DNA from 3 places in the uncultured Methylobacterium sp. genome. Region 1 is predicted to be linked to each of the others. Evidence: predicted binding sites of a transcription regulator. Region 1 holds the regulator's gene; each other region holds the start of a gene.
What was found. The regulator PhoB, encoded in region 1, activates phosphate uptake and scavenging genes when phosphate is short. The targets are predictions, from matches to a motif close to TGTCATNNANCTGTCAT.
Positions count from the first base shown of each region.

Region 2: the regulator PhoB is predicted to act here: its motif matches at 973-989, upstream of ACFE8Y_RS21285 (UDP-2,3-diacylglucosamine diphosphatase).
Region 3: the regulator PhoB is predicted to act here: its motif matches at 1,391-1,407, upstream of ACFE8Y_RS04460 (inorganic phosphate transporter).

Region 1 is NZ_CAXTBY010000023.1:30,259-32,455, forward strand. Features, by position in the region: gene ACFE8Y_RS07905 (protein-disulfide reductase DsbD family protein) at 1-479, shown strand, start outside; gene phoB (phosphate regulon transcriptional regulator PhoB) at 476-1,177, opposite strand; gene phoU (phosphate signaling complex protein PhoU) at 1,361-2,074, opposite strand; gene pstB (phosphate ABC transporter ATP-binding protein PstB) at 2,104-2,197, opposite strand, start outside.
Region 2 is NZ_CAXTBY010000202.1:479-2,675, reverse strand. Features, by position in the region: partial or broken gene ACFE8Y_RS21290 (aminotransferase class V-fold PLP-dependent enzyme) at 1-431, opposite strand, end outside; gene ACFE8Y_RS21285 (UDP-2,3-diacylglucosamine diphosphatase) at 1,036-1,863, shown strand; partial or broken gene ACFE8Y_RS21280 (glycosyltransferase family 4 protein) at 1,860-2,197, shown strand, end outside.
Region 3 is NZ_CAXTBY010000010.1:26,456-28,652, forward strand. Features, by position in the region: gene ACFE8Y_RS04460 (inorganic phosphate transporter) at 1-1,339, opposite strand, end outside; gene ACFE8Y_RS04465 (ABC transporter substrate-binding protein) at 1,500-2,012, opposite strand.

The sequences.
Region 1 (2,197 bases):
CGCGCAGCCTCGCGGTTCTGACCGTCATCGGCGTCGCGGGCTTGGCCCTCACCCTCGACCGGGACCGCATCGCGCCGGGCGCCCAGGCCCGGGCGGAGGGCGTCGAGCCGTTCACGCAGGCGCGCCTCGACGCGCTGCTCGCCGAGGGTCGACCGGTCTTCGTCAACATGACGGCGGCGTGGTGCATCACCTGCCAGGTCAACGAGCGCACTTCGCTCGCGACGACCGCGGTCGCTGCGGCGATGCGCGCGCGGGGCGTCGCCTACCTGAAGGGGGACTGGACCAACCAGAACCCCGAAATCACGCGGTTTCTTGAGCGCCAAGGCCGCAGCGGCGTGCCGCTCTACCTGCTCTACGCCGGGACGGCCGAGCCCGCGGTGCTGCCGCAGATCCTCACCGAAGGGTCGGTTCTCGCCGCCCTCGACGCGGTGGCCGCGGGCCGCAGCGCCGCGCTGGGCGAGGCCGGCGGGCACCCTTAATCGTCGGGCGAGAACGTCTCGTCGAAGGCGTAGCCCGAACCGCGCACGGTGCGGATCGGATCGGGCTCACCGGGTCGGTTGAGCGCCTTGCGCAGGCGGCCGACATGCACGTCGACGGTGCGCTCGTCGATGTAGACGTCGTGGCCCCACACCCCGTCGAGGAGTTGCTCGCGAGAGTAGACGCGGCCGGGGCTCTGCATCAGGAATTCGAGCAGCTTGAATTCGGTCGGCCCGAGGTGGATCTCGCTTCCCGCCCGGCGCAGGCGGTGGCTGTCGCGGTCGAGGGCGATGTCGCCGGCCTCCAGGAGGTTGGCCACGTGGGAGGGCTTCGTCCGTCGCAGCAATGCGCGCACGCGGGCGAGCAATTCCGGCACGGAGAACGGCTTGACGATGTAGTCGTCGGCGCCGGTGCCGAGGCCGCGGATGCGGTCGCCCTCCTCTCCGCGCGCGGTCAGCATGATGATGGGAATCGCCGCCGTCTCGCGACGCGCCCGCACCCGGCGGCACAGCTCGATCCCCGAGAGGCCCGGCAGCATCCAGTCGAGCAGGATCAGGTCCGGTGCCTGCTCCTGCAGGCGCAGTTCCGCCTCGTCGCCGTGCGCGGCGGCCTCCACCTCGAAGCCCTCGGCCTCGAGGTTGTAGCGCAGGAGGGTGGTGAGCGCCTCCTCATCCTCGACGATCAGAATCCGCGTACGCATGCAGGGCATCCCCGGGACGGACCGCCCGATTCCTACGTCTTGCAGCCAGTGGCGCCGACCTGCCTCCTCTCCCAGGGGGAGAGGGTTGGGGTGAGGGGCGTGACCTCTCCGTGAAGTTCTCGTCCCTCACCCTGTCCCTCTCCCGCGAAGGGTGTGAGGACCCACGCCCTTCTCGGAGGCCGGTCAGACAGCCGGGGCGATCGTCGCGTAGTTCGAGGCGTCGTCCTTCGGGCGGTCGCCCGCCAGCGTCTCGCCGGTGGCGAGGTAGTGGATCGTCTCGGCGACGTTGGTGGTGTGGTCGCCGATGCGCTCGACGTTCTTGGCGCAGAACAGCAGGTGGGTGCAGAACGAGATGTTGCGCGGGTCCTCCATCATGTAGGTCAGGAGCTCGCGGAACAGGGAGTTGTAGAGGGCGTCGATCTCGCCGTCGCGCTCCCAGACGTCGTGGGCCGCGGTCACGTCGCGGCTGGCATAGGCGTCGAGCACGTCCTTGAGCTGCTCCTGCACGAGGTCGCTCATGTGCTGGACGCCGAGCACGATCTTCTGCGCCTGGGCCTGGTCGCTGATCGCCACCACGCGCTTGGCGACGTTCTTGGCCAGATCGCCGATGCGCTCGAGGTCGCCCGAGACGCGGATCGCCGAGATGGTCTCGCGCAGGTCGATCGCCAGCGGCTGGCGCTTGGCGATGAGCAGCACCGCGCGCTCCTCGATCTCGCGCTGAAGGATGTCGAGGCGCTTGTCGGCGGCGATCACGGCCTGGGCGAGCGCGGTGTCGCGGCGGACCAGGGCGTCGGTCGCCTCGGTCATCATCTTCTCGGCGACGCCCCCCATCTCGGAGATCGAGCGGCGCAGGTCCTCCAGTTCGGTGTCGTAGGAGCTGACGATGTGGCCGGGCATGGGCATATGTCCTCGATCGGTCCGGAACGTCAGCCGAAGCGGCCGGTGATGTAGTCCTGGGTCTGGCGCACGGTCGGGTTCATGAAGATGCGGTTGGTCGGCCCGAACTCGATCACCTCGCCG
Region 2 (2,197 bases), on a different contig from region 1:
ACGACCATCACGGCCTTGATCTTGTGATCCTTGTCCGCCCGCAGTTCCTCGCCGATCTTTTCGGGGTCGGCACCGGTGCCCCAGGCCTCGTCCTGCACGATCACGTCGAGGCCGAGGCGCTGGGCCATGTCGACCCAGAGGTGGCTGAACTGGCCGAAGCGGGCCGTCACCACCTTGTCGCCGCGGCACAGGGTGTTGGCGAGCGCCGATTCCCAGATGCCGGTGCCCGACGACGGGAAGAACACGATCGTGCCCTTCTCCGAGCCGAACACCATCTTAGCGTCCGTGAACAGGGGCTTGGTCAGCGCGGGGAAGTCGATCGAGCGATGGTCCTCGGACGGGACGTGCATCGCGCGCAGCACGCGGTCGGGGATGTTGGTGGGGCCGGGAATGAAGAGATGGTTGCGACCGGGGCGCCGAGTTGCCGCCATGGGATGTGTCCTCCGAGTTCCAAAACGTTGACCGGGCCGAGCCGGTGTTCAGGGACGATGCGCCGTGAGCGGCGCATGCGCGTGTCGTGATCCTTCAGTGCTCCTGGGCCGGACGGGCCCCCTGCTGCGACCGATGCCGCGCAGGCGGCACGCTCGCCGTGCTTGTCGTTCCATCGTCACCGTCCCTCGCGCCGCCGGGCGATCGCGGAGCAGCGGCACGCCCCTGCATCGCTCGCGTCCGCAGCCCGCGTTGCCGGCCGCCTCCGCGCAGCCCGATCCTCAATGCGTCGGTGACACGCCGCAGGCAAGTCGCGCGTGCGGGCGATCCCACGACCATCGCCACCTTCCTTCCCGCCGTTCCGCCATCCCTGCGCCAGCGTCTTCACCGGCGGGCGCTTTGCCTGCATTATGAACGCCCAAGCTGCGGACGCAAAACTCGAAAAACTTCGACACCGTGGAAAAAAATTTGTCCCGGGGCGCGGGCACGCCCGCAAGCATCCCCTGCGTCCTCGCCGCACCGCGGCGATTTGCTGCCGGCGGGCGTCATCAAACTGAGACGCGTTTCCGGTTTGGCTCGCCCCGTGAACGCCGCCGGGAGATGCTCGTGGCCGAAGACGCGGAAGCGACCACGCGAGTCCGCACGCTGTTCCTGTCCGATCTTCATCTCGGCACCAAGGGCTGCCAAGCCGGCCTGCTCCTCGACTTCCTGAAGGACTACGACGCCGACGCGATCTACCTCGTCGGCGACATCGTCGACGGCTGGCAGCTCCGCTCGGGCTGGTACTGGCCGCAAGGGCACAACGACGTGGTGCAGAAACTCCTGCGCAAGGTGCGCAAGGGCTCCTCGCTGGTCTACGTGCCCGGCAACCACGACGAGTTCCTGCGCGACTACATCGGCACCACCTTCGGCGGCATCGCGATCGCCGAAAGCTGCATCCACGAGGCCGCGGACGGGCGCCGCTACCTCGTGATCCACGGCGACCAGTTCGACATGGTGGTGCGCCACGCCCGCTGGCTCGCCCATCTCGGCGACGGCGCCTACAGCCTCGCCCTGTTCGTCAACACCGGCCTGAACAGGGTGCGCCGGCGGCTGGGCCTGTCCTACTGGTCCCTGTCGGCCTGGGCGAAGCTGAAGGTGAAGAACGCCGTCAACTTCATCGGCGCGTTCGAGACGTTCCTCGCCGACGAGGCCCGGCGCCAGGGGGCGGACGGGGTGGTGTGCGGCCACATCCACCACGCCGCCGACCGCCGGATCGACGGCCTGCGCTACCTCAACACCGGCGACTGGGTCGAGTCCTGCACGGCGCTCGTCGAGCACTACGACGGGCGGATGGAGGTGCTGCACTATCCGAGCGTGCTCCGCGCCCGCGCGGCCGCACGCGCGGCGACCGACGCGCCGGTCCCGGCCACCGATCGCAGGGCGGTCGCGTGAGGCTGCTCATCGCGACGGACGCCTGGGCGCCGCAGGTCAACGGCGTCGTGCGCTCCCTGGAACACATGGCCGCAGCCGCGCCGGCGCACGGCTTCGATCCGGTCTTCCTCACGCCCCGGGATTTCCGCTCGCTGCCGATGCCGGGCTACCGCGAGATCCGGGTCGCGCACGCGAGCGTCCGGCGGGTCTCGCGGCTCTGGAGGGATCTGGCGCCGACCCACGTGCACATCGCCACCGAGGGCACGATCGGCCACGCGGTGCGCCGCTGCTGTCTCGCGAAGGGCCAAGTCTTCACCACGAGCTACCACACCCGCTTCCCCGAATACCTCGCCGC
Region 3 (2,197 bases), on a different contig from region 1:
CGACCATGGTGCCGAGGCCGAGCGCCAAGGCGACGCAGACCTTCACCCATCCGGGGATGTAGCGCGTGCCGTCGTTGAGCAGGCTGGTATAGGCCTTGAGCGTCCCGGTCTCCGCCTCGGAGAGGCTTGCCCCGGCCTTGGGCAGGAGGCGGATCGCGTCGGAGGCGAGGTACATGTCGTTGCGCAGGTTCGAGGTCTGCGCCGCCGGCACCTGCTTGATCGCGCCGTAATTCTGAACGTTGGCCGCGATGTCGGTGGAGAGGGCGGCAAGCGCGCCGTACACGGCCGGCTGGTTCAGGTCCTTGGTGCGCAGGGCGTCCGCGACCTGCTTGCGCGCCGCGGCCGCCTCGGTCGCCGCCGCACCGGCGGCGTGGCTCGCGAACACCGCGCTTGCCGCCTGCGAGGTCTGGACGAACTTCGGCGTGGTGTCGTCGGACATGGTGCGGTTGAGGGCGTAGGCGGTCGGCGCCGCGCCGATCAGGATCAGCATGATCAGGCCCATGCCCTTCTGCCCGTCGTTGCCGCCGTGGAAGAACGACACGAGCGTGCAGGTCAGGATCAGCAGGCCGCGAATCCACAGCGGGGGCGGCGTATCGCCCTTGGGGGCCTCGTAGAGGTCCTTGCGCCGGACGGTGTACTTGAGCGCGAGGAGCAGGAGGGCGGCGGCGAAGAAGCCGCAGAGCGGGCTGAACAGCAGCGCCTTGAACACGCCGAGCGCTTGGCCCCAATCGACGCCGGAGGTGGCCGAACCCTCGGCGGCCATGAGCTGGTTGGCCAGCCCGACGCCGATGACCGAGCCGATCAGCGCGTGCGAGGAGGAGTTCGGCAGGCCGAAGGCCCAGGTGCCGAGGTTCCAGATGATCGCGGCGATGAGCAGGGCGAAGATCATCGCGTAGCCCGCCCCCGAGCCGACCTGAAGGATCAGTTCGACCGGCAGCAGGGTGACGATGGCGTAGGCGACCGCGCCCGAGGACAGCAGCACGCCGAGGAAGTTGAAGGTGCCGGACCAGATCACCGCCACCAGAGGCGGCATCGAGTGGGTGTAGATCACGGTGGCGACCGCGTTGGCGGTGTCGTGGAAGCCGTTCACGAACTCGAAGGCCAGCGCGATCAGCAGGGCGAGGCCCAGCAGCGCGAAGGCCCCGACCGCGAGCGGCGCCTCGCCCACCGCGTTCATGTCGGCGATCAGGCTGACGACCGCGTAGCCGAGGCCGGCGACGAGGACGAGCAGGAAGGCGACCACGCCGCCGAGGTGCATCCCGTGATCGAGCTTCGGGCCGGTCGCCTGTATGGGCTGCCCTGTCGAGAATGCGGTCGGCGCCGTGGCGGAATCGGACATCTAGATCTCGCTGAGGGTTGGGCTTCGCCGTCGACCGCTTAGGCCGCCTGCATGACGCTCCGGTGACAAGCTTTCCGAAATCCGCCGCCGGTCGTTTGCCGGACGGAAGCTTTCCCGCACGGTCGCGCCGAGACTGTCGAGCGAGACTGTCGAGCACGCCTCACCGCTCAGCGAGACGCCCTCGGTGAGCACGAACGGACCAGTCCCCCACGGACCGGGCGCGTCGATCACTCACCAATGGCCTTCGGCCGACACCCTCTCCGGGTCGATGAAGCCCCACGCGCTCCAGAAATCGCGTCGAGGGCAGGTGCATGCCCGGCAGCTTCATCACCGCAGCCGAATCGCCGCCGGGGAAGCGCATCCGGATGGTCTCGTCGTCGACCGCCTCGCAGGTCTCATCGCGGGCGAAGTTGAGGAAGGCCCCGGGGGAATGCGGGTTCGTCCATTCCTGCACATTGTCGAAGTCGAGCTTGAACATCGCGGCATCGAACCGCTCCCCGTCCCGGTGGACGGCCTCGCGCATCGTCAGTTCCAGCGTCTCGCCGTCGAGCCAGCCCCAGCCCTCGGCGAGGCTCGGCTGGCCGATCCCGTCGTGATCGACGCGGTTGGCCTCCTCCAGGGTGTTCCAGGTGACGGAGAGCCAGTTCACCGGCGAGGGATCGATCACCGTCACGGTGGTGTGGGGTCCCCGGTCGCAGGCGTGTCCATGCCTCCTCCTCGTGTTTGCAGAGCCCGCATGGCGTGCGGGCAGGGCATCCCTGCGCACCGGACGCGGCGCCCTCAATGCCCTGGGTCGAGGCTCGGGCGCATCTCGCTCGCGCGCAATGGACCACCCGATGCCGTCGACGTGATCCTCGG